DNA from 3 places in the Agarivorans sp. QJM3NY_25 genome. Region 3 is predicted to be linked to each of the others. Evidence: predicted binding sites of a transcription regulator. Region 3 holds the regulator's gene; each other region holds the start of a gene.

Region 1 (11,092 bases), 1.2 Mb from region 3:
TTAACACCGCTGCAATTTTTAATGCCGGATTTTTGATTGTCCAGCGGGCCAGTTTTGTTAAGGGCCTGCTTAACCATTGTTGCTGATGTGCTGGGGGCCTGCGCAAGGGGAGAACGACCAGTAAGGCTGGGGCGAAGTACAGGGTGAGCAGCATAGCGGCAAAAACGCCCATGGCGGTGATGTTGCCAAGGTCATTAAACGGTGGTGAATCGCTGAAGTTCATCGACAGGAAGCCAACGGCAGTTGTTAAGCTGGTGAGTATGATGGGCAATCGGTGTTTGGCCATTGCATCAGCGATGGCTTCTGGTTTTGCCTTGCCGTCGAGTTGGGCTTTTTTGAAGCCTTGCAGAAAATGGATGCAGTCGGCGACCGCCATGGTCAAAATAATGATAGGTGCGGAAGCCGAAGGTGAGGTAATGGCGATGCCCAGCCAGCCAGCTGCGCCAAGAGCTATAAAGATCGAGGATAAGATAGCTAGCGTGATTACGACAGAACTCCAAATGCTGCGCAGATAGATTCCGGTACCCAGAATGATCAGTAACAATGCGATGGGCACGAGGCTGCCCATGTCTCGCTGCGAGGCTTCGCCAAAGGCATCATTTTGCATCACTTGACCAGTCAGGTAAAATTCGATCTCTGGGTGTTGCTCTTGAGTTTGAGCAATCAGATCTTGCCAAAATTGGGCTATTTCTCGCACTTCTTCCGACTGTTCATCGACTGAAAGTCGAACCAGTACGTTGATTGCTGTCGATTTAGCATCGGCTGCGAGGTAGCGATTGAGCAACTCGGGTTGTTGTAATGCATATTGCTTTTTATCCGCCAGTACAGCTTGCTGTTGAAGTTCATCTGATGAGATGAAATCCTCGACCAGCAGTTCATCATCGACGGCGCGGGTATATTGATAGTTGCTAACGGAGTCGACTCGGTAAGAATGGGGGGTTTGCCAGCCTTGCTCGGTGAGCTCGATGATGGTTTGCAGTACATCGGGCTGAAAAATGTCGCCAGATTTGGGTCTGAGTACCACTAATACGCTGTCATTGCTATTGTACTTATCTTCAATCTGTTCGAAAGCAACCAGATCGGGGTTATCTTTACTGAAGAACACCTTATAGTCGTTATTCAGTGTCAGTTTGCCAAGGCCAATAAAGGCTACCGCCAGAGTGGCAAGCCAAGCAAAAATCGCCAGCCAGGCACGCTTTTTAGTCCAATTAATCATGATTTATATCCTATGTTTAAGCTTGTTGAGCGGCAAGGACCGACAGACGATGATTTTCGATTTCGATCGCTTCCGCCTTGACTTTATTGACTGCGGTTTCGATCGCCTCATCGGGATCCATGCGTAGCGGTAGGTGAAAGTGTTGCGCAATGGTGAGCAGACGTTCTCGCAGCTCACCACCGACGACAATGTACGGGATATTCAGTTCTTTGAGTGTATTTAGTAACAGATCATTGGAGAGCTGACGAAATACTTCGGAGACCGGTCGGTGACCATCTGCGACCAAATCAAATTCAATCGGTAGATGGACAAATTGGCTGTAGGTTTTTTTTGCATGGCGTTTGGCGACATTGCCAAATGCTTCAATATAGCCTTTGTGAAGTGAGGCATAAGGAGCGCCTGCGATACGTTTTAGGGCTAACAGCAAGTCACTTTCAGATGGATTAATTCCGGTTTCTAATCTGGCGGCACCATATACCCATTCGTGAAGGCTAGAACCGTCGGAAAAAAAACGATCACCAAACTGTTCTTCGTTAATCATCCGCTCGGTTAGTCTGCTTAAACCAAGGGTGAGTAACTCAAAGGGTTTACATTGTTCCAGGGTTTTTCCTGGAACTGCATCCGGCAGGATTTCCCGCATCGTTCTGGCCTGAGTTCTGGGGATCTCAGTTGCAATGGCGAGCGCTTCGGTTAGGGTTGTTTTCCCGGTTGAATAGGTTCCTGATATGGCAATTTTCATGCGATTGTTCCTTGGGGAAGTGAGTGGCAAAGCTTGGCGCTAAGTGAGAATTCCGGATGGCTGGCAATAGAGCCTGAAACGGTAGCAAGACGCCATTGTTCGTGATTTTTGTTGATTAGCGAGTTGCGCGTACTTCGTAAAGTAAGGGTATGTTTTTGCTGGGGAATAATTGGGTACGGGGCAGTGATTTTGACTGAACGCATCCACAGGTTATTGGTTTGGTTTCGTTGCACATTATCTAAACGATACATCACTAATTGTGAAAGCTGAGCGAAGCTGGTTAGCCAATCCACAATCATCAGGGCGTGTGGATATTGGCCCATCAGACCGCTGAATTGATTTCCCGGTCGTTGTAGGGTGAGTTCACAAGAAACTGCACAGGATTTATCATTAAAGCTGTTGTTGTATAGTTCGCAGTGTCTTTCCCGGAACTCATCGATGAAATATTCTTCAGCGTTTAAGGGAGCCGCATTCACCGTGTGGCTGTCAATACCCGGCGGGTGGTCAATAATGATCTCAACTTCCATTGTTTTTAAGACTGTTTTGAAATGACTGAGAACCCCAAACATACTGTTATTGTTGGTCACCGATTTTATTAGCCGGGTGCTGAGCGGAACGGCAACCAGATCCTCTAAAGCTTCACTGCCAGCCTTGATGGACAAGTGTCGGATCCATGCCTGGGATGTCTGTTGTTCGCTTAAGTTGAATTCTCGTCTGAGCAGCTCACAGGCAATTCGACCCGCAACCAGAAACGCATCGATAGTACTCAGGTGGGGCGGGCGGCTACTGACTTTTTCCTTTTGTGACCAGTCGGTTCGGTAATCAATCGCGATGGTCCCTTCGGCGAAGCTGGCGGTGTATTTGACGTTGCACCGATATTGGGTTTTTTTATATCCCTCGCCAAAATAACGTTGTGCGGCGGGGCCGAGTGCATCATCGATATGTGGAATGAGTGTACATCCTTGTTCTAAGATTGGTTCAGCTTCCATTTCGGTTTCTACTCCTAACATACGAACAGTTATTTGAGAAAATCATGCTAGCTGCTTTGCTTATATTTTTATCCTGTCCGCTTGTCTGAATAAACCTGTCTGATCGTACAGGTTAAGTTTTTCAACAACTTATGTATGTTTACTGTCTGTTCATATTTCAACGTTGAATATGGGGATATGGCATCAAGGAGGAAACATGATAAAAAGCATATTGCTGCTATTAATGATATCGAGCCTGGCGTTTGGCCAAGAACCCACTGGTTTGGATATCGCAACCGAGATGGTGAATCGAGATAGTGGTTATCAGTCTTACACTGCGACGGTTGAAATGACGATTACAGCCGCCAATGGTGACGCGGTGCAGCGCCAACTGACGGTGCAAGGTAAAGAGCAGGCTGATGAGGGTGATAAAATCATTACCTATTTTAAAGCGCCTCGCGATATAGCCGGGACCAGTTTACTGACTTTTAGCCATGCGATTGAAGCGGATGATCAGTGGCTGTATCTGCCGTCCATTAAGCGAGTGAAGCGGATTTCGTCGAATAATCGCTCCGGCCCATTTATGGGAAGTGAATTTGCCTATGAAGATATGAGTTCGTGGGAGTTGGATAAATATCGCTATCAACTGGTGGGTGAAAAAGTGCAAGGTGAGCATCGTTACTGGTTGCTGGCCTGTTATCCACAATATGTGAATTCCGGTTACTCTAAATTGATTGCCTGGATCGATCAGTCCATTTACCAGCCACGCAAGATTGAATATTTCGATCGCAAAGGAACACCACTTAAGAAGCTTTCTCTGAGAGAGTATAAGCAATATGAAGATCGCTACTGGCGTCCACATATTGCCTTTATGGAGAACTTAATTTCGAAACGCACCACCGAGCTTACCTGGCAGGACTATCGCTTGGGATTAACGCTCCCTGAAAGTCAGTTCGACCCCAGACAGTTGCAGCGGGCTTACAGGCATAATTGATGATGGTTAAAAGCATGAGGTGTCTGGTTTGTATATTGATGGCCGTTTATGTCGGGGATGTCTCGGCAGAGATGATGCTGGAAGGCTATGCGGGTCTGGCGGGCGAAGTATACGCCGAGGCGCCGCTATCAGCAGAACAGTGTTGCCATCGCTTTAATCCGCAAATTACCTTAGCGCCTAAGTTGAAGTGGTGGAATGACGATGGCTGGAATGTTCTGCTGGCACCTTATTCACGGTATGAGCCACAAGCTGATGTGATTTTTGGGAACTGGCGTGAGGCGAACATTGCTTATAATGCGCAGCGTTATTCGGTGACGGTCGGTATTGATACCGTTTACTGGGGGGTTACCGAAGTCTATCAGCCAATCAATATCGTAAATCAGTATGACGGGCGGATAGCGTTAGGTAACGACGAGAAGATTGGTCAGCCGATGCTGCACTTTCAGTATTGGCCTCAGTGGGGGGAAGCACAGCTATTGTTGTTGCCGTTTCATCAAGTGAGACCATTTCGCGAACCGCAGCAACGTTTGTCTCCGGGGAAGCCGGTGGGTGAAGAGATTGTTTATTCTGACGGTAAGCGCAATCTGGATTTGGCGGCCAGAGTGGCATTTTGGCGAGACGAGCTAGATCTTGGGATTAGCTTATTCAATGGGAATAGCCGAGAGCCGATGTTGCTCGATGACGGTGCTCAGCTACTGCAATCTTACGCCACTATGACTCAGCTCGGATTAGACCTGCAGTGGACCAGAGATGATCTGCTGTGGAAATGGGAAAGTGTTGCCAAACATGGGGAAGGTAAAAATTATCTGACGCTGGTCACTGGGGCGGAGTATTCCCTATACGGCTTTGAATTCAGCCCGGGACAGTTGGGTTTGATTGCCGAGTATACTTGGGATAATCGGGACACTCAGGCACCGCCAACGCTTTATAATAACGATTTGTTTGTAGGGCTTCGATGGCAGGCAAACGATGTCAGTGATACGGAGTTATTGTTGTCGGGCCTGTTTGATCTTAAAAAAAACTCGCAGCTATATCAATTAACCGCGTCAGGTCGGGTGAGTCATCATTTTCGTTGGGTGGCAGAAGGGTTCTGGTTATCGGCCATGTCACCCACTGAGCCGATTTTCTACATGAGCAAAGACAGTTACTTATCACTGGGACTCGAGTATTACTTTTAGTTGCGTCGAACTTTTCTCGTCTTGGCTTACTTGATAAACATCAGAGCCAAACAGCTGCTGTCGAAAGCAGCCCACTGGCTTCGAATAAAGCTTCTACATATAAAATTTGAAAAAAAAGCGCAGTACAGGGGGCTGCGCTTTTCATCTTAAGCAATGATGCTAAATTCTTCGCATCATTTTTATTCGGTCTTAAGCACGGCGGCGTAAGCCAGCCAAACCTAATAAACCTAAACCAAAGATAGCTAAAGTACCTGGCTCTGTCACTTCTCTAGCTGAGATAGCAAATGCAGCTTCAAGGGTATTGGTATTATCTTCTTCAGTTAAGAAACCGATACAGGTTTTACCTTCTGGACAATCTACATTTTCAACGAATGTTAGACCTAACAAACGAGTTGTTAAGGTATATTCGTAGTCGTCTAAGCCGTCTGCTGGGATAACGAAGCTATTACTTAAGAAAATAGCATCACCATCTTGAGTGAAAGAAACATCATCATCTAATATAATGGTGAATAAATCGGCACAACCAGATTGGTTGATACCAACTTCACCGTCTAGAGTACCGCCATATTCACATGTGCCGCCAGTAGGGTGGTTGTAGGTTTCTTCAAATTGAATTTGAAATTGGAGAGCTGGTGCAGCTGTAGGAGGCAATGACACTGGCGCGGTTGGGGCTAAAAACAAACCGTCGAATAAAGTTGCCGATACTAAAGTATCACCCGTTACACCCCAGTTTTCATGGGTTAAACCTGTACCTTCAGAGAACGCTAAGGCACCAACACCATCTACAACACTGGTGGTTACTGAACCAGTTTTAGAATCATCAATTGCTAAAGAGCTTTGCAATTCGTTTGGGTTCACCGCTTTATAAGGTTGACCCCAAGACAATGTTTTAGGGAGTTCACCACTAAAAAGTGGGTCAAATTGGTCTAAAGTAGCACCCGTTGCAGTCACACCTGTTGCGTCGCCAGCTTCTGAAGTATAATCAGTGCCGAAGCCAGCATCGTTTAGGTAATCCCAATCTGTAATTAGAACTGCGTTTGCTGAAATGCTTGAAAAACCTAAGCCTAATGCGATACAAGTTAATTTAAATTTATTCATGTTGCTCATCTATTGGTTCATTTAGGAGTTTTATATGATTCCAGTAAATGCAAATATGAGGCCAATATTTTAAATCCTTTAAAAACAATGCTTTATGTATATAGTATTACATTTTAGTGAGCGTGGTGTAAAATTTACTGACACTTAAAATCAAAGTCTTTTGATCATGGTTGTTGGCCAAGCATCGGTTAAAAATTCAAGTTGGATCTATTTCTTGGGCTCAGACCTGCCTCTTCATTATTCAATGAAAGAAGATAAAACTTTACTGTTGCTGCAAGGGGTTTATCACTCGCAGATTAAAACCTCACTCGCAGATAAAAACCTACTTGAGATTGTACAGATGATGAATCAGGCGGAGCCTGGATGGTGACTCTAAAGTGTCGGCTTGGTCTACGGTGAATATTGGGTTTAGCCTTGCTCAATCAAGAGGTGTTTGGGCTTGACTATGATCTGAGCATATAGAGCGGTTGGCTCTAGAGGTAAAACAAGCCGTTTATAAAATTATTGTAGGTAAAGAATACACCAACTTAGTCATTGGCGTGGTGATTACTCCTTAGTGGAAGCTATATTAGACAATAGTAAAACCGTATGACCAATATCGGTTCATTTAAACGGTAATATGGCTTGAGTCATGTGGCCTTAAGTTTATCGGTTTGCATTGGGACTAGAGGTGTGGAAAAGGCATTGAGCTTCTTGTTGTGGACGATGAACTGGCTGCATTGCAGTGTTCCGGTGAAGCAATGCGTGCGAGTCTAGTCGAGATTGGTTTTTGATCGAATCGCTTTAGCCTTGTCTGTTCACTGCAATCGAGGCCGAACACCATTGACACAGTCGTCGTGAACTTAAGCACTCTCGTACAGTGCTCGTGCTTCACTTCATTCAATGAGTTACCATTTCAGAGATGTAAGCAAAATGAAGTCGGGATGTTTTATGAGTGTTGATGTTTGGTTCGCATATGTTGCTGCATCGTTGGTGCTGACAGCGACACCGGGCCCAAGTGTTTTTCTTGGTATCGTTAATTCCATTAATTACGGTGTGAGAAGAACCATATTTACCGCCCTTGGGGATATTAGCGCTAATTTCATTCAAATGATTTTGGTTTCGATTGGTTTGGGAGTAATTATTGCTAATTCTGAAGCGGCCTTTGATGTGATTAAGTGGTTGGGCGCGGCAACCCTGTTTTATATGGGGGTGAAGATGTTGTTTGCTTCAGAAAGTAAGTTCAAAAGGGATGATCATTTAGAAAACGTTTCAAATTCTAAACTCTACGTGTCGGGTTTTATGGTGGCAGCTGGCAATCCCAAAGCGATCGTGTTTTTTACTGCCTTTTTTCCTCAATTTATTGATACTACTCAGCCAGTGTTTTCGCAAATGGCTATTATGTGTCCTACTATGGCATTATTAGATTTTACGATGGTGATGTTATATGCCTTCTCTGCAAATAAGGTTTTGCGTGCAGGAAAAGCAAGATTAAATGTAGTGAATCGAATTAGTGGTGGTATTTTAGTCGGCGCATCAGGGGCTCTCGCCTTAAGTAGCCGTTAAGTCCTTATTCTCGGGTGAAGGTATTAAACCTTCAGACTTGCAGCTGGTCGATGCTCTGACGATTCATTGTGGTTACAATCTAGTGAGTGTCGAAGTCGCTCTGAGCCTCCCTTGGTCAACATCTATGTACTTGTGGCGCGACAGCAAACAGCGAGCCACTAAGCCTTGGCGGAAATGGAGTGATTTGAGCGGGTTCATCAGCCAGATGGTTATCGTAGACTAGAAATTCAAGCTGTTTGTAAAGACACTCGCGAAGTATGTCTGGTTTACGTTTACGGTAATCCTGAGGAAATGCTGTAAGCCGAAGATGTTGCTATTGGCTTAGCGGGTGAGTCTCTGCTAGAACATGCCAAGCTCTACCGCTGCGCAGTTTAAATGGTGAGTTAAGAGGGGTCAGTGGATCTTGATTAGTTTCCTTTGAATTGGGGATGTCGTCGTTATATCGACTCTGATTTTGGATGATAGAGATCTACTTATGGTCTTCTTTTTAATGGATGGTTAGGTGAAAATTTACGGAAGAACGACATCATTTAATGTTCAAAAAGTTTTGTGGTTTCTTGAAGAGCTAGGCAATTCTTATCAGCATATTGAATTAGGGGGGCGATTTGGTGGATTAGATGCCGCTGAATTTTCAAAACTAAATCCGATGAAGAAAGTTCCTGTCCTGATTGATGGTGATAAAGTGATTTGGGAATCACACAGTATTTTGCGGTATTTGGCCGCGAGTTACGGTTATCCTCAATGGCATTCTCAAGATCCTTATCAGTGTTCTTTATACGAGCGCTGGATGGACTGGTCACAGGTACTTTTCCAGCCCGCGTTTATGGGAACATTTTGGGGGTATTATCGAATGCCAGTAAACCAACGGAATATGGTGGAGGTTAATCATCAATTACAAAAATGCGAGGCATGTTTAAATATTCTTGAGCAAAGGCTCAATGAGAGTCCGTATTTAGCTGGTTCATCGCTTTCACTTGGCGACATTTGTGTTGGCTCTATTCTTTATCGCTTAACATCCCAAGGATTAGAGATAACGCTCCCGCCCAAAGTGACACAATGGTATCAACGCTTAAGATGTCGGCGTGGTTATAAAAAATGGATCATGAGTGATTTTAGCGAGCTGAAAGCGCGTGAAGCGTATTAACATTCAGTTTATTTAAGCTGGCGCTGGTTAAACTGTTAAATCGTGATTAAGTGAGTGCCACAACTAGGTGCGAGCCCTGAGTAGGGACATGATTTTAAGAAGATGAGTCTGATCGCAGCAAACTATCTATAGGCGAAGTGAATGGCGGATGTGTATGCTGTCAGTTTTGGCCCCGCAACAGTCAGCTGAATTTTCGCTGACTGCGATAGCGGATACGGCTTAAGTTTACTCCATCCAAAGATCCCAGAAGAAACGTCCGGAAATAATCTTATCGATATAATAATGATACTCATCGGAAGCTAAGTCCGTTTGCATTTCTGCATCAACTTGATTTTTGTCGTAGACAGCATCAGACATTGCGATGATCGAAGTGCCAAGATCTGCATCTAAACGCATGATTTGATGCTGCACGCTATAAGCTTGCCATTCTGTGAGGTCTTCACCATTCGGCGAGTCGGTATGCAGGAAGTTGCCTATATATGCCATCATTGCAGCGCTTAGAGCATCACGTCCTGGTTGGTTTTCGTCGAAATAGAACGCGCCATTGAACCACTGATTCATACCACTACTCCATTGACCCGTTATAAAGTCCATGTCAGCGCCGTGAGTCGCGGATAAACCAAGCGTGTCTGCTGGTGATTTCACCACGCCAGACCTTGTGCCCCAAGCAAAACGGTAACCAAATACCGGAGGCTGGTCTGGATTCCCTACCAGTTGGTCGGCTACATTTTCCACATTGAATGCCGCGTAGATGTTGCTGCCGTAATGCATTGCGGTGCCATAAGAGTCCAGTAAATCGGGATCTTGCGATCCTCTAAGTAATGGGGCAAATTCAGGATCGGTTAGCGCAAAAATAGCAAATTCTTGTTGCGCGCTGCCCAGCATCACCGGAACTTTGTTGTAGTGACCGGTTTTAAGTACTTCAAAACCCTCAGCAGGGAGTACATAGCCATCTTTAAACAAGTGTGGGAAAGGTGCCATTTTGATCGGTGCTGGGCCATATAAAGCGAGAAATTTATCTGCTTCTTGCGCTCTTAAGTAAGCGGCAAAATCTTCGTGTTGAGCTATCCAGATCATGGCATCTGCTTGGTTATCTGCCTCGCCATTATTGATGACTAGCTGGATCACGGCTTGTTGTGCGATAGCGTCACCAGCACTTGTCTCGGAAGTGGTCATGCCGCCACTGAGTGCCAATATTTTATGGAATAATCCACTGGCAAGGGGCGAGATCATCAGTGCCAGTGTATCTCTCGCACCAGCAGATTGACCGGCTAGGGTCACGTTACCGGGATCGCCCCCGAAGCTACTGATGTTTTGATTCACCCATTTCAGCGATTGAATAATATCAAGCAGACCAAAGTTGCCAGAATCACTAGCCAGATCGCCACTTTTTAACGCCGGATGTCTAAACCAGCCTATGGCCCCTAAGCGATAATCGATTGATATCACGATACTGTTTGTCGCTTCAGCTAACTTGTCACCAATAAACTCTTTTGGTGATCCGCTTCGATTGCCGCCGCCATGGACAAACAGCAACACTGGTAAGTCTTTGTCTGCCGTGTTGGGACGCCAAATATTCAGGTACAGGCTATCTTCACTGCCTGTCGCATTCTCGGAGTTATCTCCTTGTATTGACCCATCTTTAAATGCTTTTGCCTGCAAAGTGCCATGCCATGCTTCAGGGCTTTGCGGAGCTTTCCAGCGCAATTCAGCGATGGGGGGCTGAGCGTAAGGGAGCCCTAGCCAGCCAATGGTGTTATTTTCTTGGCTTTCGAAACCTTCCACAAAACCATATTGGGTTTCTTGTAGTGCGACACCTTGGTAAGGAAATGTTTGCGAGTGATCATCATTACATCCTGCCATTAATATGGCGATGAGTAAGGCGGCACATAAGTGTATTATTTTGCGTGCACAGAGTTTCATAACTTGTCCTATTCAGTCGAGTTTATGTTTTTAGTTTTGCTCGACTATATCTGGCGAAAAGAGGTAAGTGTTTACAATATGGTGCGAGTAATTAGTTAAAGGGTGCGGCTTTGTTGAAGTGTGAGGGGGCTGTGATTGTTACGATAACTTACAAAGTGTTACCATAAATCGTGAGTATCATCTCCGTTTATTTAAGGCTATGTTTTGCTTCTTTGTAGCTTTGCCTTTGCCGCGTTAGTGACCGGTATGGACCTATTTGTGGCGCATCAATTTATTTTCTTTTTGGA
Region 2 (11,092 bases), 2.2 Mb from region 3:
TTTTTAACGGCATTAAAATCTAGCGCTTAAGTTGCTACCAATGGTGGCTTACCATTGATGGTTATCAAGGGGCATAACTATTAATGGATAAAGGACTATATCGATGCTGTCGGAACACTTTGGTTTATCGCTGACAAAGCTCGCAGTGCATCTGAAGTAGTGAAGCTAATTAATCATAGTCCGCCGCTTCATCATTTAAACGTACGAACATTGTGCCTCAGGTGGATCGATTTTCAGTCGGCGTTAGTGGGTCATTTTTACATCGGCGGTAACACTTGATGATATCTCCTATTTTATTCAGCGAATGGAGATCTCATGGTGAAGAGATAATATATCGTAGAACAATTAGGTCTTATGGATTAGAGGGAATGGCAGATGATATTTGTTTGCCGTAAAACCTCTGGTACATTTTACTATTGGCGGAGTATATTTGTGGGATTTGAAGTCAATGAAGCTAAGCTAGCGGTTTAATTTAGGGGCGCTTATGGGAGTAAGGGGTCTAATTACATGGTCGTTCGAGTAATTACAGCTAGGCTTTAAAGCCTTTTCCCATACGCTGTGAGCTATGTTTTTTGCCTAATTTATCGTAAGTTGTGGCATTTTGGTTTTGTAGCTGGTCAATTACCGCGCTCAGTTGGCGAACTTTTTCGTTGCTTGCTTGAATAATTTCGCCATTAATAGTGTTTAACTCTTGGCACTGCTTGAGTAATTGTTGGATCCGCTCAACTTGCTCGGCTAACTCAGGAACGTCAATTAATTGTTGAGTTTGTTCCGACGATTCTAAATCATGATCAGCTTGAGTGATTGCAGTTAAAGCTTGTTCTTTTTGAGACGCGATTGCGTATAAGGCAATTGTATCATCACCAGCTAAGGCGTGCTTTTCTTGTTCCAAAAGAGAAAGCAGCAAATTAAGTTGCTGCTCTTGAGTATTCAGTAGGGCTACGATCATTGGCTAATTATCCAAAAGCTTTATTAAACTCACTTTCAAAGTCACCCATTTTTTGGGCTACCTTATTGGCATCAATTTGATAAGTACCATCGGTCACAGCTTGCTTGATTGATTCTAACTTAGAACTTCTGCTGTCAGAATCGTTAAGCAAATTCTGCTGAATACGGTTGAGTTGTTGTGCTTCGTTGGTAAGCATAACTGAATCCTGGGCTGCAGCAGAGCTAGCAGTTGAACGTTGTTCAGTGCTTTCTTTCGTCCCTTTGTCGGTGACTCGGTTAGAGTCAAGCTGACTTGGACGGCTTCCACCTAAGTTATTAATGTTTAAAGCCATAATGGCGCCCCACAGTTAATCAATTTTCGTATTCAATATAGCTATCGGCTTTCAATGTCAAAACTTGAGAAAAAATTTAAAGTTTTATCTCAACTAAACCTAAGGCCTTTATCCGACCAGTGACTAGGCGTTGTGACTTATTGTTTCTTACTTTTATGGTATCACCGATACTACCACTAGATAAAGCCGTTCCCTGAGTGCTAACACTTAAACCGCCTGCACCGGCAGAAATTATCACAGCATCTCCTTTACATATTAAGCAAATATCGCGCCCATTTATTATTTGGTCTTTTCTTAAACTCCGTTTAAGCTTAGCACCTAATAGCGAGTTAAGTTCGGTAAAGTAGTTTCCGCGTAAGCGATTTTCCGGTAAATAAGATAGACTTAAGTGTTGTTTAGTCAGTACGGCTCCTTGTTGAAGAGGACCGTTGGCAATCACAACCAATAATAATACTTGTTTTCTGACAGGGATGTATAATCGCCAATTGGTTTCGTCTGTGCAACTGACGAGAACACTAGTGTTACGCCTTATCTCACCGTTTGCTAAGCTGTAGCTAAAGCCACTAGGGCAGTTAGGTATAGCGATGCGTTCATCCAATTGATTAGCGGTTAACTCAATTTTTTGATCGGGCTGGTGAGTGATGTGAGAGTCGACAAAATTGATAGCTGATTGTTCCAGCTGCTGGTGTAACTCGCTAGTGTGAGCTATAAGACTAAAGAAAATTAATAGTAACGCGGTGATAAATTTTTTTAGCATTTCTTATATGATACCGATTAAAGCAAAGTAACAATTGGCTTTTTTGTCTATGCTTAACAAGTTGGCACTAGGTTAAACAGCGTCAAAAAAACGGCTATTAAGTAAGATTAAGTATTAGTATACAGGGGTAAGCAAAGTTAATGCCCTTTTCTAGGTCTAAGGAGTGACAAACGTATGGCGGGTATTTTAGATTCGGTAAACCAACGGACTCAGTTGGTTGGGCAAAATCGCCTAGAATTGTTGTTGTTTAGGTTAAATGGTTCTCAGCGCTACGGTATTAATGTTTTTAAAGTCAAAGAGGTATTACAATGTCCTCCGCTAACGGCATTACCTAAGCTTAATCCTGTGATCCGCGGTGTGGCACATATTCGAGGTCAAACCATTTCCGTTATCGACTTAAGTTCAGCGACTGGCGGCCGACCTATCGAAGATCTTTCTAAGTGTTTTATTATTATTTCTGAGTATAACCGTTCGGTCCAAGGCTTTTTAGTGGGCTCAGTTGAAAGAATTGTCAATATGAATTGGGAAGATATTCTGCCACCACCAAAAGGAGCTGGTAAATTTAACTATCTGACCGCGGTTACCGAAGTAGAAAAAGAGTTAGTTTCTATTTTGGATGTCGAAAAAATCTTGGACGAAATTTCTCCGGTAAGCACCACGGTTAGCCAGACGATCGTGGATGAAGCAACCGAAAATGTTAAAAATGATAAAAAAGTATTAGTGGTTGACGATTCATCGGTGGCGCGTAATCAGGTGAAAAAAGCGGTGACATCTTTGGGGGTTGAGGCACTTCTTTGCCAAGATGGGCGTGAAGCTTATGAATTATTGGTGAATATGGCAAAAGATGGGCCGATTACTGATCAAATAGCGTTAGTTATTTCTGATATCGAAATGCCAGAGATGGATGGTTACACGCTGACAGCTGAAGTGCGCTCTCATCCAGACTTAAAGAATTTACATATAATCTTACATACTTCGCTCAGTGGAGTATTCAATCAGGCGATGGTAAATAAAGTTGGTGCTAATGCCTTCGTTGCTAAATTTAATCCTGACGAGTTGGCTGCGGCTGTTCGTCAATCGTTATAGAAGAGTGTGGACGCATTTGTGAGAACAATCACTGACGATGTATATAAACAGTTCTGTGGCTTTTTAGAGAAGCAATGTGGAATTGTATTAGGCGATAACAAACAGTATTTAGTGAAAAGTCGTCTGTCTCCGCTAATGGCTCAGTACTCTATCGCAAGTTTAACCGAGTTGGTTCAAAAAGCGATGAGCTTACGCGAGCGAGATCTCCGTGCTTCGGTGGTCGATGCGATGACAACCAACGAAACCTTATGGTTTCGCGATACTTATCCTTTTCAGTTATTGGGCGATAAGCTTCTTCCTGAATTCCAAAAACTCACTCGACCAGTTAAAATTTGGTCGGCGGCTAGTTCATCGGGACAAGAACCTTATTCAATCATGATGACCGCTCTTGAGTATCAAGCGAGAAAGCCTGGTGCTTTATCGATGGGTGTTCAGGTGGTTGGGACCGATATTTCGCCGTCAATGCTGGAACATTGTAAGCGTGGAGAATACGATTCTTTAGCTTTAGCGCGTGGTTTATCGCCTGAACGTAAACGTCAATTTTTTGAAGCCAGCGGTGACGGTCGTTTTCGAGTGAATGACAAAGTTAGAAAAAATGTCAATTTTCGCCCCCTAAATTTACTCGATAGTTATTCATTAATGGGTAAGTTTGACATTATTTTCTGTCGAAATGTGCTTATCTATTTTAACGCTGAAGTAAAATCTAAGATTTTGAATCAATTTGCTCAGGCTTTAAATCCTAATGGCTATTTGATGCTGGGCGCTTCCGAGTCAATTACTGGTTTAACCGATCGATTTAATATGTTGCGATGTAATCCCGGCATTGTATATCAACTGAAATAGTTTCAACGATAGAGCGGCAGAATAGGCAACTCTTGCCGCTTTTTGCCGCTAAAGGTCCTTAAGTATTCAGTGCTTCGCCTTACTCAGGCTTTACTTTCCTATTTACTCTGTATTCCCAACGTCAAAAAAACACTGGCACAGCTTTTGCATTTTTCTATTTGTAATTGTGCGAAGAGGTGTGTATGGCAATAACTTTCGATAAAGCATTAGGTGTTCATCAGTATACGGTTGGGGTAAGAGCTCGGCGGTCTGAGGTTCTCGCGAGTAATATCGCTAATGCCGATACACCTAATTATAAAGCACAGGATATTGACTTTAATAAGGCTTTTGCAGCCGCGAAGGCTGGACAGCACAGTGGCATGCAACTTACCAATGATCGTCATATGGGCGGTGGTAGCAGCCAATTTTCAGAATTAGGTTTTCGCATCCCTAACCAGCCCGACACGGGCGATGGTAACACCGTCGATATACAGCAAGAAAAAGCAGATTTTATGCAAAATGGTCTGGAATACCAAGCTGGTATCGGCTTTTTGTCTAGTAAATTTTCTGGTTTACGTAATGCGATTAAAGGAGGTCAATAATGAGTTTCTTCAACGTGTTTGATATCTCGGCTTCAGCGATGAAGGCCCAGTCGGTGAGATTGAATACTACCGCCAGTAATTTGGCGAATGCTGACAGCATCAGCTCTAGTATTGACCAAACCTATCGTGCTCGAAAGCCCGTGTTTGCTGCAGAGTTAGAACGTGCGGGTAACGCTCAAGGCGAGTCGGCAAAAGTTAAAGTTGCTGGTATTGTCGAGTCGGATGCCCCTTTGCGTAAAGAGTATTACCCAGAACATCCCATGGCGAATGAAGATGGTTATATCTTTAAACCAAATGTTAATGTGATTGAAGAAATGGCCGATATGATGAGTGCCTCGCGCTCCTATCAAGCGAATGTGCAGGTCACTGAAGCTGCGAAGCAAATGCTAAATAGCACTCTCAATCTGGGTAAAAGTTAAGGAGTAGGTCGTGTCTACTATTGATCCACTACAAGGTAACCGTTGGCAACCTGAGTCGATTGTTCCGGAAAGTAATAATAATCAGTCATTAGGGCAGGAAGACTTTTTCGCGCTATTGACCACCCAGTTGCAATATCAAGATCCGAGTAAGCCAGTTGATAACGCTGAAATGATCGCGCAAATGGCTTCCTTCCAGACTTCTGAAGGTATCGCCGAGCTGGGAACCAAATTTGACACGATGAACTCGATTATGAATTCGTCTGCAGCTTTGCAAGCCTCAACGCTAGTGGGGCAAAAAGTATTGGTACCCTTGGACTATGCCCACAATACGGGCAGTGGTTTTGAAGGGGTAGCGGTGACAGGCGCTGCAACGACCAATGTTAAAGTGACGATTGAAAATGAAGCTGGAGAAGTCGTTACAGTTATCGATTTAGGTGAGGGGAGTGGCAATATGAACTTCTCTTGGGACGGTACTGATTCCAACGGGAATCAAATGCCAGATGGAAAATATAACGTCAAAGTAAATGGCGTTCAGGGCGGTAAAGAGATCAGTTTACCCACCGCAACTTTCGCGAATGTAAGTAGTGTAAGTTTGGCTGGTGGTACATCTGGCGTAGTCGTCAATTTAGAAGGTTTGGGTGGTATCGCGATGAGCGATGTCCTTGAAGTTGCCAAAGCCTAGTAAAGTATATAAACGATAGGAGATTGAGAGATGTCATTTAATATCGCGTTGAGCGGCATCAATGCCTCGCAAAAGGATCTTGACGTAACCGCGAATAACATTGCGAACGTCAATACCGTTGGTTTTAAAGAGTCGCGGGCAGAGTTTGCCGATGTGTATGCAACATCGATTTTCTCAAATGCTCGTACTGCAGTGGGTAACGGAACCAAAACGGTGGATGTTGCACAGCAGTTCCACCAGGGAAGTTTGAACTTTACCCAGAATGCTTTGGATTTAGCGATTAGTGGAGAAGGTTTTTTTGTTACGGCTGCTGATTTGACTACCCAGACTCGCGAATTTACGCGTGCTGGTGCCTTCAAATTAAATGCGGATAACTTTATTGTGAATTCGCAAGGCCAGTATTTACAGGGATATACGGTTAATAACAGTGGTACTCCTTCGGCAGTGAGTATGGCGGCGACAAACGCCATTCAGATCAGCGCTGAAGTTGGTACACCGACCCAAACCAGTGAAGTCAATATGAGCTTTAACTTGCCCTCTAGTGGCACGACTCATGATATTGGTGACTTCGATCCTTCTGATAGTAATACTTATACCTCAGCAACTTCGGTGACTGTGTACGATTCTCAGGGTGGGTCTCATGTTGCGGAAACCTTCTTTGTAAAAGATTCCTCTGTGGCAAATACTTGGCATAAGTTGATCTATGTTGATGGTGAACCGACCGACGTGAGTGGAGGCACTGCTCATGTGCCAAACGCGGGTAATACCAACGCGACGATTCCGGCTTCGGCTACTTTAACATTTGATAGTACGGGGGCCTTAGCATCAACAGTGCCTGCGGTTATTGAAACGGTCGCTTTAGGAACTGCGCCACCAAATGGCCCTGGTGGGGTTTGGGATGCGGCGACGGGTTCGGTAGATTCTACGCAAACGCTTATCTTTAATTTGAACGGACCGACTCAGTATAACGCAGCTTTCGAAGTGTCTAGTCTTTCGCAGGATGGATCGACAGTTGGTAAATTAACTGGGATTGATATTGGGCCTGACGGTTTAGTGGTTGCGTCTTATAGTAATGGTCAAACTTCGAATATTGCTAAAGTTTCAGTGGCTAAGTTTGCGAACAATCAGGGCTTATCACAAATCGGTGATACATCCTGGCAACAAACACAATTAAGTGGTGAAGCGATTGCAGGTGAAGGTAACTCTGGCACTTTTGGTAAAATTAACTCGGCTTCCTTAGAACAAGCCAACGTGAACCTCACTGAACAGTTAGTTAACTTAATTAGTGCGCAACGAAACTTCCAAGCGAACTCTCGAGCACTGGAAGTGAATTCAACTCTACAGCAAACTATTATTCAAATTCGATAATCATATCGGATGACATAATAATAAAAAGGCAGCCTTCGCTGCCTTTTTATTTACTTGATTTATATGGTTTTTTATTGGCTTTGTTATAAGTTTTTATTGTTTGGCACCATAATTGCTCTATTTCTCATGAGTCAGCTATTTGACGAAGGGAATAAGATGGACCAATTACTTTATATATCGATGACCGGCGCAAAACAAAATATGCAGTCGCTCGCGGTGCGAGGCAATAATCTAGCGAATGCGAACACGACTGGCTTTAAAGCCGATCTAGAAAACGCACGAGCGATGCAGGCATTTGGCCCTGGTTTACCGTCGCGAGTATTTGCCATGACTGAGACCCCTAGTCAAAATTTTGCCAACGGTATGTTAAAAACCACGGGTCGTGATTTAGATGTTGCGATTCAGGGAGAAGGTTGGATTTCGGTTCAAGATAAAGATGGTCAAGAAGCATTGTCTAGAAATGGCAACTTTACGATCTCGGCAGCAGGGGTTCTACAAACCATGCAAGGTCAGCCGGTGTTAGGTAATCAAAATGCACCGATTATTATCCCTTTACCTGTTGAAAAGCTTGAAATTAGCGAAGATGGCACCATCGAAATACGACCTGAAGGTGCGCCAGGTGATGCCCTGGAAGAAGTTAACCGAATCAAATTGAGTAAGCCTTTTGCTGGAGATTTAAGCAAAGGCGGTGATGGTTTATTTAGAAGTACCACAGGTGCTGTATACCAACCAGACGCTACGGTTGAACTGACTAAAGGTGCATTAGAAGGCAGTAATGTAAATCCAGTCCAAGAGATGACTCATATGATTAGCATGCAACGCCAATTCGAAATGCAAATAAAAATGATGAAAACTGCTGAAGAAAACGAAAAAGCGACTAACAGTTTGTTGCGCTTAAGCTAGCAATAAGGAGTGTACTATGCATCCCGCATTATGGATCAGTAAAACTGGCTTAGATGCCCAGCAAACCAATGTATCGGTTATTTCTAATAACCTCGCTAACGCCAGTACTATTGGTTATAAAAAAAGCCGAGCGGTGTTTGAAGATTTACTTTATCAAACTGTGAATCAGCCTGGCGGGCGTTCTTCACAAAACACCAAAATGCCTTCCGGTCTAATGATTGGCGCTGGCGCAAAGGTGATTGCCACCCAAAAGAATCATGATCAAGGTAATGTGCAAACCACGGACAATTCCTTTGACATGATGATCGACGGTCGTGGCTTTTTCGAAGTATTAATGCCTGATGGCACGACTGCTTACACTCGTAATGGTCAATTTAGTTTGAATGACGAAGGCACGATAGTGACTCCGGGATCTGGTTATCCGCTGCAACCCGAAATCCAAGTACCAGCCGATGCACAAAGTTTTACGGTGGGTGAAGATGGTGAAGTGAGTGTTCGCTTGCCCGGTCAAACCGATAGTCAGGTAATTGGCCAAATTACCCTGAGTGACTTTGTGAATCCTTCGGGCTTAGAGCCTCAAGGTCAGAACTTATATTTAGAAACTGGTGCCAGTGGTGCACCGCAAAATGGGATTGCTTCCGAAAATGGCCTTGGTTCTATTCGCCAAGGAGCCTTAGAAACATCCAATGTTAATGTTACCGAAGAGTTGGTGAATTTGATTGAAGCACAGCGTGTTTATGAGATGAACTCAAAGGTTATATCTACCGTCGATCAAATGTTAAGTTTTGCAACTCAACAATTGTAAACACAGATCAGAGAGAGGGATGACTGATGTATAGATTAGTCGTAGCGTTGATGAGTATAACGATGGTGGGATGTGCAAGCGTCAATCATGCCGTGGTTCCCGATGACCCGACTTATGCACCTGTTTATCCAGAAGAAGTTGCAATAGAAGCGCGCGTGACTGGTTCGTTATTCGCTGAAGCTGTTGCAAATAACCTATATGCAGACAAAAAAGCCCATCGCGTTGGTGATATTATTGTGGTTAACCTTGCAGAACGAACTCAAGCAAGTAAGTCGGCTAGTAATGATTTAGCCAAAGATAAAAATTTCAATCTCAATCCAATTACCGTACCGGGCGGGGTGGCAACCATTGGTGGCAACCCAATTGAGCTTGGCTTAACTCAAAATAGTGCCTTTACTGGGGAAGCAGATGCCGCTCAGAGCAACAGTTTAGCGGGTAATATCTCAGTGAATGTGGTCAAAGTATTGGCCAATGGCAACATGCTCATTAGTGGTGAGAAGTGGCTGATGCTTAATAATGGCAATGAATATATTCGCTTAACCGGGATTATTCGTTCCGATGATGTGTCACCAGACAATACCATTCCTTCATTACGTATTGCCAATGCGAGAATTCAATATGGTGGTACTGGTGATTTTGCCAATACGACCGAACAAGGTTGGTTGTCTAAGTTCTTTAATAGTCCTGTATGGCCGTTTTAAGCGTCGTTAGCTCGAGGAGTCGTCCCATGTTTAAACGCAGCATTATGATGTTCAGTATCGCTTTGTGTTTGTTGGCAAACACCGTGAGTGCTGCGCGACTAAAAGATGTCGCCGATGTCGCAGGTGTGCGAGCCAACCAACTCACGGGCTATGGCTTGGTGGTTGGTTTACCTGGCACTGGTGAAAAGAATAGTGAATTTGCTAAGCAATCATTTGCGACGATGTTACGCAACTTTGGCATTGTATTGCCTGCGGGCACAAATTTAAAAATTAAAAATGTCGCGCCAGTTGCTGTATATGCAGAGCTTCCCGCTTTTGTGAAACCGGGGCAGACCATTGATATCACGGTATCTGCGATTGGTGAAGCGAAGAGCTTACGTGGCGGCGCATTGATTCAGACTTTTTTAAAGGGGGCCGATGGTGAAGTGTATGCCTTGGCTCAAGGCAGTCTTATTGTTGGTGGTTTTGGCGCTGAAGGTGCGGATGGCTCCAAGGTGATCTCTAATACTCCAACGGTTGGGCGTATTCCCAATGGTGCGATTGTTGAACGAGCAGTGCCTTCGCCATTTATGAGTGGTGATACCATCACTTTTAATCTGAAACGCTCTGATTTTACTAGCGCGAAACGTCTTGCCGATACCATTAATAGTTTGGTTGGGCCTAATACGGCGACACCGATGGATGCATCTTCGGTACAGGTTTTCGCGCCTCGAGATCCTGGGCAACGAGTCGCCTATTTATCAACTTTAGAAAATCTTACTTTTGAACCCGCATCAGAGTCAGCCAAAATTATTGTCAATTCACGTACTGGTACCATTGTAATTGGTAAAGATGTGCGCTTATTACCGGCTGCCATCACTCATGGTGGGCTGACGGTGAAAATATCTGAGACCCCGGTTATTTCGCAGCCAAATGCATTGTCTGATGGCGAAACGGTAGAAACGACAGCGAGTAACATTGAGGTGACTCAAGAAGATTCTCGGATGTTTAACTTTGACACCGGTGCATCATTAGATGATTTGGTTCGAGCGGTTAATCGGGTGGGGGTTGCGCCTGGTGATTTGGTCTCCATTCTGGAGGCGCTGAAGCAAGCTGGTGCCATTCAAGGCGAGTTATTGGTGATTTAATCATGGCAATGGACGCAGTCAAACAAAGTGCAAACTACAATGACTTGGCCAGTTTGGATGAGCTCAGAAGTGCAGCTCAGAAGGATCCGAACAAGGCCTTAAAACAGGTTGCAAACCAGTTTGAAGCATTGTTTATGCAGATGCTGTTAAAACAGATGCGTAAAAGTAATGCCGCGTTTGAAAGCGATTCACCACTGAATAATCGACATACCCAAACCTACCGAGACATGCATGATAGCCAAATGGCCTTGGAATTATCGTCTTCTGGCGCTCTAGGTTTAGCGGATCTTATCGTTGCGCAACTTAACCCCTCGGCCGCAAATATTACGCCTGCCTCGGTATTACGAGGGGGCCAGGAGATTGATTTAACGACTCGCTCGCTTGAGCAGCCTTCAGCACTTGGCAAGGATATTGCTATATCGACTCATGTAACGGCAGCAAGTAGTGAAACTTTAGAGAAAACTCACGCTAATCTGGATATAGACTCGAGTCAAACGGGTTCGGAGTCATCGGAACGGCAAACATTTGCCACGCCGAAAG
Region 3 (11,092 bases):
GGTTCTGGTTTTAAGGCGGTGATAATAGCGGCTATTCCAGCAGAGTCAATCCGCTTTAACTTGGACAAGTCGAGCGTAGCGGCCTGACACTCGGCCAGTAGCGGCCACTGACTAACAACCTGAGAAACCGTCCAGTCACCGCGGATCGTTAAGCGTTGCGGGTCAATTTGTAAAATTGCACTCATTTTGAAGGCCCAACAGATTCAAAATTCTTTTTCTCTAAGAGTTCAATCACTTCATCCACACTGCTAGAGCGGATCAAACTGTCTATTTCTGATTGTTTGGTCGCCAGCAAACTAACGCCTTCCGCAACCAGATCATAAGCTAACCATTGATCTTTATTTCTCAGCTTTCTAAATTTAAAAGACAAGTTGATCGGAGGCCGCTCACCATCAATAAATTGAGCTTTTACGGTGACCTTAGTTTGCCCCTCGACCGATCGTTCCGGTTCAATGAGTACTTTCTGTTGTTTATACTGAGCTAATGCTTGGGTATAAGTTGCAACTAAATACTCCTGAAATGCCTTAATGAACCTAGCACGCTGTTGTTCATCAGTTTTTTTGAGGTGTTTACTCAATACCACCAACGCGGCGTAGCGATAATCAATATGAGGCATCAGCTGCTGACGCACAATATCTTCGACTTGCTGATCCACGGTAGAGCTATCTCGGTCAATTTTAGCCAAGCGACTAAAAGTTTGCTCAGCAACGTAGTTCATCAAACGGTAAGGGTTTTGATCCACATTTTCCGCTTGGCTTGTGGCACTAAACAAACTCGTCAGCAACAGCAAAAATACTACTCTCATGGTCATCATTACTTCTCCTTGGCTGAATATAAAAATTGGCCAATCAAATCTTCCAACACCAACGCTGATTTAGTATCTTCAATCAACGCACCATCATTGAGGTGCTCAATACCTTCAACGACAAAGCCAGGGGTGAGACCAATGTATTGCTCTCCTAACAAGCCCGCGGTAAGGATCGAAAGAGAACTTGTCTCTGGGTAAAAACCGTATTGGCGATACATATTCAAAGTCACCTTTGGCATATAATCATCAACATCAAGTTCAATCGCTTCAACTCGACCAACCACGACCCCTCCCACTTTTACTGGCGCGCGTACTTTAAGCCCTCCAATATTGTCAAACTTAGCATACAGCGTATACAGATCATTACTGCTACTAAACTGACTATTCGCAATTTTCAACGACAAGATTAATAGCGCAGCGAAACCCAGTAATACAAACAATCCAACCGACAACTCAACTTTATTTACTTTCATGTTATTCCCTAAACCTAGCTGCCAAACATTAGTGCAGTTAATACAAAATCTAAAGCCAAAACCAGCAACGAAGCATGCACCACACTTCGCGTCGTCGCCTGACTAATCCCCTGAGCGCTAGGGGTTGAGTCGTAACCATTGAATAATGCTACCCAAACCACCGTAATCGCAAACACCGCACTCTTGATAATCCCATTACCAATATCTTGGCCAAACTCTATGGATGCTGCGGTAATCGACCAAAAGCTGCCGTTATCGACCCCCAACCATTCCACGCCAACTAAGAACCCGCCCCAAATACCGACCAAATTAAACATCAGCGTTAATAGGGGCATGGCAATAAACCCAGCCCATAAACGCGGCGCTATCACCCGCTTAAGTGGGTCAACGGCCATCATCTCCATACTGGATAATTGTTCAGTAGTTTTCATCAAGCCAATTTCTGCGGTGAGCGCAGAGCCAGCCCGCCCTGCAAACAACAAAGCGGTCACCACCGGACCAAGCTCCCGAAGTAGCGATAACGCAACCATAGGACCAAGACTGGTTTCGGCACCAAAATCGACCAAAATATGGTAGCCCTGTAGCGCCAGAACCATCCCAATAAATAGACCTGAAACCAAGATAATAGGCAGTGACTGCACCCCCACCACATAGATTTGATAGATCGTATCTTTCAGCAATTGCCGACTTGGCCAGCTCGATAAGGCATGCCATAACATTAAGCTCGCTCGGCCGAGCGAGGCGAAGCGTAATAGGGTCTTACGACCTAATAGCGCAATAACGTCAATCATAAGGCCGCCTTAAGTGCTTGTGCATAATCGTCTGCTGGATAATGAAAAGCCACCGGGCCATCGGCTTGACCATTGAGAAATTGCGCCAAACGCGGATTCGGATTTGACGCAATTGCTTCGACGCTACCTTGGGCTAATACGCTATGGCCATCAATTACAAACACGTAATCAGCGATACTAAGAACTTCACTCACATCATGAGAAACTATCACCGAGGTCAATTGTAAACTTTGGTTCAAGCCTTGGATCAATTTAATCAATACCCCCATTGAGATGGGGTCCTGACCAACAAAGGGCTCATCGTAAAGAATTAGCTCGGGCTCCAAGGCAATCGCTCTTGCTAGCGCCACTCGACGCGCCATTCCGCCCGACAAATCACTCGGCATCAGCTGCGCGGTGCCACGTAGACCCACGGTTTGTAACTTCATCAACACCAAGTTTCGCAATACCACTTCCGGTAACTGAGTATGTTCTCGTAAGGGAAACGCGACATTCTCAAAAACATTAAGATCACTAAACAAAGCACCACTTTGAAATAACATGCCGATCCGTTTACGTAACTTGAATAATTCGCGACGTTTCAGCTGATGCACATTTTGCTGGTCGATCAGCACTTCACCCGACTGCGGCTTTAGCTGCCCAGCAATCAGTTTAAGTAAGGTCGTTTTACCGATCCCGCTAGGCCCCATAATTGCGGTAATTTTACCGCGCTGAATACGCAAATCGAGGCCTTCAAAGATAACTTTGTCACCGCGCTGAAATGCTAATTGTTTTACTTCAATCAAATTTTTAGCCACTCCATCAGCAATCTTGACTGTTCAAGGCTGCCATATTATTGAGATAATTGATGACACTCAAGGTTAAACTCTTCCCTTTTGTCAGGAAAATGTTGACAATGCTTGCTATTTTGTCCGCATCACTGATATTTGTTGATCCAAGGAAACCCATGTTCGTTGAATGTTTATTATTAGTTGTTGGTTTAGCGCTCTTAGTTTGGAGTGCTGATCGTTTTGTTTTTGGCGCTGCCGCTATTGCTAACAATTTTGGTTTACCGCCGATGATTATTGGCCTAACCATCGTCGCCTTGGGCTCCTCTGCCCCAGAAGTTATGGTTTCAGCAACCGCCGCCTTAGAAGGCAAAATGAATACCGCAGTGGGAAATGTAATCGGCTCCAACATTACCAATATCACTTTAGTTCTCGGCGTGACCGCCTTATTCAAACCTTTATTCGTTTCATCATCAACGTTATTTAGAGAATTACCGATGGTGTTAGCCGCCACGGCATTTGCTGGTTGGATATTACATGACCAACATCTTGGATATATAGAAGGTACCTTATTATTGACGATATTTGTAACCATGATGGCCTTTCTCATCATCGGCTCGCTACGTCAACGTAACAACGCCAAACTAGATCCAATGATGGAAGAAGCCGCTTCGGAAGTCCCCAAAGATGTAGCAACCAGCAAAGCTTTGTTGTGGCTTGCGGTTGGTTTAGTATTATTGCCGATAAGTGCTGACATATTAGTCGGTTCAGCCTCAGAAATCGCGCGCTATTTTGGGATCAGTGATTTAGTGATCGGCTTGACCATCATCGCCATCGGCACCAGTCTGCCAGAACTAGCTGCTTGTATCGCAGGGGTCATCAAGAAAGAAGATGACCTGGTTCTGGGTAATATTATCGGCTCAAACCTATTCAATATTTTAGCCGTATTAGCGGTCCCCGCAATGCTCGCCCCCGGTCCAATTGACGCCCTTGCTGCCGAACGTGACTTCTATGTCATGATGGGGGTAACCTTATTACTGTTTGTGATGTCAATGAGCTTCTTTGGCAGAAGTCGCAAAATATCACGTTGGGAAGGCGCAATATTATGCTGCAGCTTTGTTGCCTATCAACTGTTATTATTCTCGGCTTAAGCGACTATTTTTATTCAGCATTATTTGAGGGAAATTGAGTGTCAATTGATTATATCGCCACCGCTAAACAGGTTTTAGAAATCGAAGCTTTGGGCATCGAAAATCTGCACCAATACTTAAACCAAGATTTTAGTGCAGCCTGTGAGTTAATCTTAGCGGGTAAAGGTAAGGTCATCCTTACCGGGATGGGGAAGTCGGGTCATATTGCCAATAAAATAGCCGCGACTTTAGCGTCGACCGGGACCCCAGCTTTTTTTGTGCACCCTGGCGAAGCCTGTCATGGTGATTTGGGCATGATATCCGCCGATGATATTGTTATTGCGCTCTCAAATTCTGGAGAGTCAGAAGAGATCCTCTCCTTATACCCGGTGTTCAACCGTATCGGTGTACGCTCAATTGCACTCACCAGTAACCCTCTCTCAAGTATGGCAAAATTGGCCGACTACCACCTGTGTGTTGCCGTTCCCCGTGAAGCGTGCCCTCTCGGCTTAGCGCCAACCGCTAGCTCTACCGCTACGCTCGTCATGGGAGATGCTTTAGCCGTGGCGCTACTCCAAGCTCGAGGCTTCACTGCCGATGATTTTGCACTATCTCATCCGGGTGGCAGTTTAGGCAAAAAACTGCTATTGAGTGTTCACGACATTATGCTCAGCGGGGAACAAATTCCTTTAGTTGTAGTCGAACAAACTATTCGAGAAGCACTATTTGAAATTACCGCCAAAGGTTTAGGTATGGTTGGCGTCGTCAATCAGCAGCAACATTTAGTCGGAATTTTTACCGATGGAGATTTACGCAGGATCCTAGATCAGCGTATCGATATTCATGAAACGCCAATTGGTCAAGTGATGACACACAACCCTAAAGTAATAGAAGATGATTGGTTAGCCTTTGATGCGCTTAAACTGATGAAGAAAGACTCAATTAACGGTCTATTTGTGCTCCATCAACAAACCGTAATTGGCGCTTTTAATATGCACACCTTACTGCAAGCAGGAGTCTATTAGTGAGTGTTGAAACGCCCTACGGTGCGGTCACCCAGCAAAACTACAGTTTAGCCAGAAATATAAAATTGCTCATTTGTGATGTCGATGGCGTATTCTCCGATGGTCGGATCTACCTCGGTAATGATGGCGAAGAATTAAAGGCCTTTCACACCCATGATGGCTTTGGTATTAAAGCATTACTCAATGCAGGTATTGAGGTTGCGATTATTACCGGCCGCCAATCAAATTTAGTCAGCACCCGCATGCAAGCTTTAGGTGTGCAGCATATATTTCAGGGCCAGCAAGATAAAATGCAAGCCTATCGACAATTACAACAAAAGCTAAGCTTAAGCCCCGAATACTGTGCCTATATCGGCGATGACGTGGTCGATGTTCCAGTCATGAATGCCTGTGCCTTAGGGGTTGCTGTATATGACGCCCATCCATTATGTAAACAAGCTGCCAAATTAGTGACTAAAACCGCTGGGGGTTATGGTGCAGTGCGGGAATTATGCGATTTAATTCTTCAGGCACAAGGACAGCTACAAAATGCTCAGGGCATGAGTATATGAATAAACCCACTTGGTTTTTTGCGGTTTTATTTATGGTGGCTTTGGTGCTTTGGCAGCTCAGCCCGTCAGATACCCAACAACTGACCGAAACTCGCGAAATCAATAAACCCAATTTTATTGCCGAACAGCTATACAGTGTTAGTTTTGGCGAACAGGGAAGGCCCCGCTATCGTATTTATGCCGAACAGATGGCGTATTTTGAGCAACTCAAGCACACCACTTTCAGCCAACCAAAAATCTTGGTATATCCCGATCCCAAACAACCTGTATGGCAAATCGTGGCCGATCAAGCTACAGTACAGCAGCAACACACGGTCATGTTAAATGACAATGTAGTAATTAAAAACTTGAGTCGCAGCAAATACGTTCGTGACTTAATTACAGACAGCTTGGAAATCGACCTGCAAAACGAAACCATGCATAGTGATAAACTCGTTACCGTTTATGGCCCATCCTACGAATTATATGGACGCGGAATGAACGGTGATTTAGCCAATGAAATAGTGACTTTATTAAATGATATCGAAGCGGTTTACCACAATCCACAAGAATAAATTAGCCTTTTTAGCAAGCCTGTTACTCATCAGTTGGGGGGCTCAAGCGCTTGAAGACGACTTCAATAAACAAATTGTCGTCGATGCCGACCGTCAACAGGTTAATATCAAAGAAAATCGCGTCACTTTTTATAATAATGTCGTCGTGACTCAAGGCTCGATAAAAATGCGCGCCGAAGAACTGAGCGTTATCGGAAGTGAGCAAAAAGGCAGCGAAGTGATGATAGCAAAAGGCAAACCAGCCACCTTCTATCAGCTCTTAGATAATGGTAAGCCCATTGAAGCAGAGGCGAACGAAGTGCGTTACGATTTGAAGACTCAAACGCTTACGCTTACTAACAATGCACTGCTGAAGCAAGAAGAAAGCTTAGTCAAAGGTCAAATGATTAAATACAGCATTAACAAACAAGAAATGGTTGCTCAGGGCGACCAAAACAGTCGGGTGACCACCATTTTCTTACCCCAACAACTCAACAAAGTTGCCCCCAAGGCCACGCCTCAACCATGAGTACCTTAATTGCAGAAAACCTTGCCAAAAGTTACAAGGGGCGCAAGGTCGTTAAAAACGTGAGTCTCAATGTTGAAACTGGAAAAATTGTCGGTTTATTAGGGCCCAATGGCGCTGGAAAAACCACCACTTTTTATATGGTGGTTGGTTTAGTCCCAAGGGACCAAGGGCGGATCCTAATTGACAACGAAGATCTGTCAAGTACCGCCATGCATACCCGGGCTCGCAAAGGCATAGGTTACCTACCGCAAGAAGCATCTATCTTTCGTCGCCTCTCGGTAGAAAAGAATATTTTAGCGGTCTTAGAAACACGTAAAGACCTCGATAAACAACAACAAATGGGCGCGCTCGATGACTTACTTGAAGAGTTTCATATTGGTCATATTCGCAAGAATTTAGGCATGAGTCTGTCGGGCGGTGAACGTCGCCGAGTAGAAATTGCCCGCGCTCTAGCTGCCGCACCTAAGTTTATTTTGCTTGACGAACCCTTCGCAGGCGTGGATCCTATTTCTGTTATCGATATAAAAAAAATCATTGAACATCTTCGTGATCGCGGTCTGGGTGTATTGATCACCGACCACAATGTAAGAGAAACACTAGATGTTTGTGAGCACGCCTATATCGTTAGCCAAGGCGAACTGATAGCCTCAGGAAAACCTGAGGAGATACTTAAAAATGAGCATGTGAAACGAGTTTATCTCGGTGAACAATTCAAGCTATAGTTAAAGTATGTCCTCAAACGCGATAATAAAAAGAAGGAACAGCGGTAATTAATGAAAGCATCTTTGCAGTTGCGTCTTGGTCAGCAATTAACCATGACCCCCCAGTTACAACAGGCCATACGCTTACTCCAGCTTTCGACGCTGGATCTGCAGCAGGAAATCCAAGAAGCTTTGGAGAGTAATCCTCTGCTAGAAGCAGATGAAGCGCAAGCAAATGACGCAGACTCGGCTGAATTTAAATCAGCCAGCGAGCAAAATAGTGATGCAAACAATAGCCAAACGGAGATCGATAGCAGCCAGATGGAAACTGGCGATGCGATTAGTCAAGATACCGTCGCAGACGATCTTCCGGTTGACTCAACTTGGGATGACATTTACAGCGCGAGCTCGGCTCCTGCCAGCTCTTCATCCGGTAGCAGCAGTGATGACAACGACATGTTGTTTCAAGGTGAAACCGTTGACTCCTTACAAGATCACTTGCTCTGGCAAATGCGCCTCACGCCTTTTAGTGAAATAGACCAAGCTATCGCCCTCGCCATCATCGACGCAGTCGACCAATCAGGTTACCTGACCCAAGATTGTGAGCAATTACTTGAGGGACTACGTTCGATTGAAAATAATGATTTAGATGTCGAGTTAGATGAAATTGAAGCAGTACTTAAACGTATTCAGCACTTCGATCCAGTTGGTATTGCTGCCCGCTCTCTACAGGAATGCTTACTCATCCAATTAAGTCGTTTCAGCGAACAAACACCTTGGCTGAATGAAGCGAAAGACATCGTATCGAATCATATTGACGTATTAGCAAATCGAGATTTTCGTTTATTGGCCCGTAAAACCAAGTTAAAAGAGGAGCAGCTACGCGAAGTGATGCGGCTGATTCACACCTTAGAGCCAAGACCTGGTAATGCCGTCGAACCAAATCAAGCCCAATACGTAATTCCCGATGTCTCGGTGATTAAACGTCAAGGTCGCTGGGTGGTTGAACTCAATCCTGACGCGATGCCAAAACTACGCATCAATTCACATTATGCATCGATGACTAAAACCTCGACCAACGCCAACGATACCCAGTTTATTCGCAGCCATCTGCAAGAAGCAAAATGGTTCATCAAGAGTATTGAAAGCCGTAACGAAACCCTACTGAAAGTCTCTAATTGCATCGTGCATCACCAACAAGCTTTCTTTGAATATGGTGAAGAAGCCATGAAACCGATGGTATTGAATGATGTTGCCGAAGCGGTTGAAATGCATGAATCCACGATCTCTAGGGTCACGACTCAAAAATTCATGCATACCCCTCGCGGGATCTTCGAACTCAAATACTTTTTCTCTAGCCATGTGGCTACCGATGGTGGAGGAGAATGCTCCTCAACAGCCATTCGTGCATTAATTAAGAAACTGGTTGCTGCCGAGAATACCAGTAAACCACTCAGCGATAGTAAAATCGCTGATATTTTGGCAGATCAAGGCATCAAGGTGGCTAGGCGTACGATAGCTAAATATCGTGAGTCATTGGCTATTCCACCTTCTAACCAACGTAAGAGCCTTATTTAAAGGCCACTATAAAGGGGACGACATCTATGCAAATTAACCTTACTGGACACCACGTAGAAATCACTGAGTCTTTGAGAGAATATGTCCACACTAAGTTTACTAAGCTACAACGACGATTCGACCAAATTAATAATGTCCATGTTATTCTCAATGTCGAAAAACTGAATCAGATTGCCGAAGCCACTATACACCTAAATGGTGGTGAATTATTCGCCACTTCAGAACACGCTGATATGTACGCGGCCATCGATAGCCTCATCGATAAGCTCGATCGCCAAGTCATTAAGCATAAAGAAAAACTCACCAAACATTAGTCATAGTAATGCAAATAGATAAAGTACTAAGCTTGGACTGCACCCAAAGTGCAGTCCAATGTTCGTCAAAAAAACGAGCATTGGAATTGATCAGTGAACTAGTTGCGAAGCAACTCGACACCACATCTAAAAGTATATTTGAAAGTTTATTAAATCGTGAACGCATGGGCAGTACTGGCATTGGCCAAGGCATCGCGATCCCTCACGGTAGAATAGGCAATCAATACCATGCGACCGCAGTATTATTACGCTGTACTCCGGCGATTTCCTTTGACGCCATTGACAATCAAGCCGTTGATTTAATATTTGCCTTACTGGTTCCCGAAGACCAATGTCAACAACATCTAAATACTCTCGCTCAAGTTGCTGAAAAACTTAACGATAAGCAAATATGCAAACAACTTCGTACAGCACAAAGTGATGACGAATTATACACGATCATGATAGCCTAAGACTCTAATCGTTATTAGGGGTTATCATGGAACTGATTATCGTTAGCGGGCGCTCCGGTTCAGGTAAAACGGTCGCACTACGAGTATTAGAAGATTTAGGTTATTACTGTGTCGACAATTTACCAGTCGTATTATGGCGTCCTTTAATTGAACACCTAAAAAGACAGTACACCAAAGTCGCCATTAGCATTGATGTGCGAAATTTACCTGATGAACCCTCACCCATCGGTCAACTAATTCGCGATGAAGGCTCTGAGCTTAACCTATTAAGTATTTTTCTCGACGCGAAAGATGATGCGCTGATCCGCCGCTACAGTGAAACTCGGCGGGTTCATCCACTGAGTCAAAACGACATGTCTCTAGCCAAGGCCATAGAATCTGAAACCGCCCTGCTCGCCCCCATTTCTCGCAATGCTGACCTAAGAATAGATACCTCGCGTTTATCCGTACATGAATTGAGTCAGCTCATTCGATCGCGAGTGACCGGAGAACAACAGCAGCAATTAATTATGGTGTTTGAGTCCTTTGGCTTTAAAAATGGCGTACCCAATGATGCCGATTACCTATTTGATGCTCGCTTTTTACCGAACCCGCACTGGCAAGAAGAACTACGACCTTTATGCGGTCTCGATCAAGCGGTTAAAGATTATTTAGCCAAGCAGCCTCTTGTAGAGCAGTACATCCAGCAAATCGCTGATTTATTAGGATCTTGGCTGCCGCATTTAGAAGCCAATAATCGCGCCTATCTGACCATCGCAATTGGTTGTACTGGCGGACAACATCGTAGTGTTTATGTCGCCGAACAACTGGCTGAACACTTTAGTCAAAAACGTAAGGTGCAGCGGCGCCATCGAACTTTGGAACATAAACTTGAAACTCACTAGACAAGTCGTCGTAAAAAACAAACTGGGCTTACACGCTCGCCCAGCCACCAAACTGGTCGAATTGGTACAAGAATTTGAAGCTGAAGTAAGTATTATTGACGGGAAAAAAACCGCTTCGGCTGCCAGCGTGATGGGATTGCTGGTGTTGGCAAGCGCTCAAGGCAATACCCTCACGATAATCTCTGAAGGTAACGATGCAGAGGCTGCTCTCGATGCCATACAACAACTCGTTGAAGCAAACTTCGACGAGGAATAACGCGAATTTATTGATGCAACTGCTACACTAAGTCCTGTTGCATTTTTAGTGAATATTTATATCGTAGCGGACAAGGCAGAGCCTATCGCGTAGAAACAGCACTGATGCAGGTACTCAAGCCGTAAACTGTGACACATGTTACCCAAAGGGTTCCGCTGAAAACCTTTGTACCATCCGCGACAGGTTCACCCGCTCTAAAAGCGTGGTTTAATCTTTACACGACTATAAGGACCGCTTATGCCTGAAGAGATGGAGTTAAATCCTAATCAACACAAACGCCTACAGGAGCTAAACCAAGCG

What was found. Region 3 encodes sigma-54, which starts transcription at its own class of promoters, with help from an activator protein. Its sites were predicted from a motif close to GTTGGCACGNNNNTNGNNT; they were not measured.
Region 1: ACRRSW_RS13640 (THxN family PEP-CTERM protein) is a predicted target of sigma-54. The motif match lies at 6,241-6,259, and genes of this name have one in related genera.
Region 2: flgB (flagellar basal body rod protein FlgB) is a predicted target of sigma-54. The motif match lies at 4,098-4,116, and genes of this name have one in related genera.

Annotation. Positions count from the first base shown of each region.
Region 1 covers NZ_CP194041.2:2,975,395-2,986,486, reverse strand. Annotated here, with positions in the region: gene ACRRSW_RS13665 (efflux RND transporter permease subunit) at 1-1,216, opposite strand, end outside; gene ACRRSW_RS13660 (ATP/GTP-binding protein) at 1,233-1,955, opposite strand; gene ACRRSW_RS13655 (AvrD family protein) at 1,952-2,944, opposite strand; gene ACRRSW_RS13650 (outer membrane lipoprotein-sorting protein) at 3,141-3,917, shown strand; gene ACRRSW_RS13645 (hypothetical protein) at 3,956-5,095, shown strand; gene ACRRSW_RS13640 (THxN family PEP-CTERM protein) at 5,285-6,193, opposite strand; gene ACRRSW_RS13635 (LysE family translocator) at 7,124-7,738, shown strand; gene ACRRSW_RS13630 (glutathione S-transferase family protein) at 8,241-8,882, shown strand; gene ACRRSW_RS13625 (carboxylesterase/lipase family protein) at 9,108-10,805, opposite strand; gene ACRRSW_RS13620 (hypothetical protein) at 11,010-11,092, shown strand, end outside.
Region 2 covers NZ_CP194041.2:1,947,346-1,958,437, forward strand. Annotated here, with positions in the region: gene flgN (flagellar export chaperone FlgN) at 530-949, opposite strand; gene flgM (flagellar biosynthesis anti-sigma factor FlgM) at 957-1,280, opposite strand; gene flgA (flagellar basal body P-ring formation chaperone FlgA) at 1,357-2,037, opposite strand; gene ACRRSW_RS09025 (chemotaxis protein CheV) at 2,212-3,123, shown strand; gene ACRRSW_RS09030 (CheR family methyltransferase) at 3,142-3,966, shown strand; gene flgB (flagellar basal body rod protein FlgB) at 4,149-4,547, shown strand; gene flgC (flagellar basal body rod protein FlgC) at 4,547-4,966, shown strand; gene ACRRSW_RS09045 (flagellar hook assembly protein FlgD) at 4,977-5,648, shown strand; gene flgE (flagellar hook protein FlgE) at 5,679-7,016, shown strand; gene flgF (flagellar basal-body rod protein FlgF) at 7,173-7,919, shown strand; gene flgG (flagellar basal-body rod protein FlgG) at 7,936-8,724, shown strand; gene flgH (flagellar basal body L-ring protein FlgH) at 8,751-9,425, shown strand; gene ACRRSW_RS09070 (flagellar basal body P-ring protein FlgI) at 9,452-10,552, shown strand; gene flgJ (flagellar assembly peptidoglycan hydrolase FlgJ) at 10,555-11,092, shown strand, end outside.
Region 3 covers NZ_CP194041.2:4,147,470-4,158,561, forward strand. Annotated here, with positions in the region: gene ACRRSW_RS18880 (STAS domain-containing protein) at 1-185, opposite strand, end outside; gene ACRRSW_RS18885 (MlaC/ttg2D family ABC transporter substrate-binding protein) at 182-814, opposite strand; gene mlaD (outer membrane lipid asymmetry maintenance protein MlaD) at 814-1,281, opposite strand; gene mlaE (lipid asymmetry maintenance ABC transporter permease subunit MlaE) at 1,296-2,072, opposite strand; gene ACRRSW_RS18900 (ATP-binding cassette domain-containing protein) at 2,069-2,869, opposite strand; gene ACRRSW_RS18905 (calcium/sodium antiporter) at 3,019-3,990, shown strand; gene ACRRSW_RS18910 (KpsF/GutQ family sugar-phosphate isomerase) at 4,029-4,994, shown strand; gene kdsC (3-deoxy-manno-octulosonate-8-phosphatase KdsC) at 4,994-5,545, shown strand; gene lptC (LPS export ABC transporter periplasmic protein LptC) at 5,542-6,099, shown strand; gene lptA (lipopolysaccharide transport periplasmic protein LptA) at 6,062-6,607, shown strand; gene lptB (LPS export ABC transporter ATP-binding protein) at 6,604-7,329, shown strand; gene ACRRSW_RS18935 (RNA polymerase factor sigma-54) at 7,381-8,886, shown strand; gene hpf (ribosome hibernation promoting factor) at 8,913-9,200, shown strand; gene ptsN (PTS IIA-like nitrogen regulatory protein PtsN) at 9,209-9,652, shown strand; gene rapZ (RNase adapter RapZ) at 9,679-10,536, shown strand; gene ACRRSW_RS18955 (HPr family phosphocarrier protein) at 10,523-10,792, shown strand; gene mgtE (magnesium transporter) at 11,030-11,092, shown strand, end outside.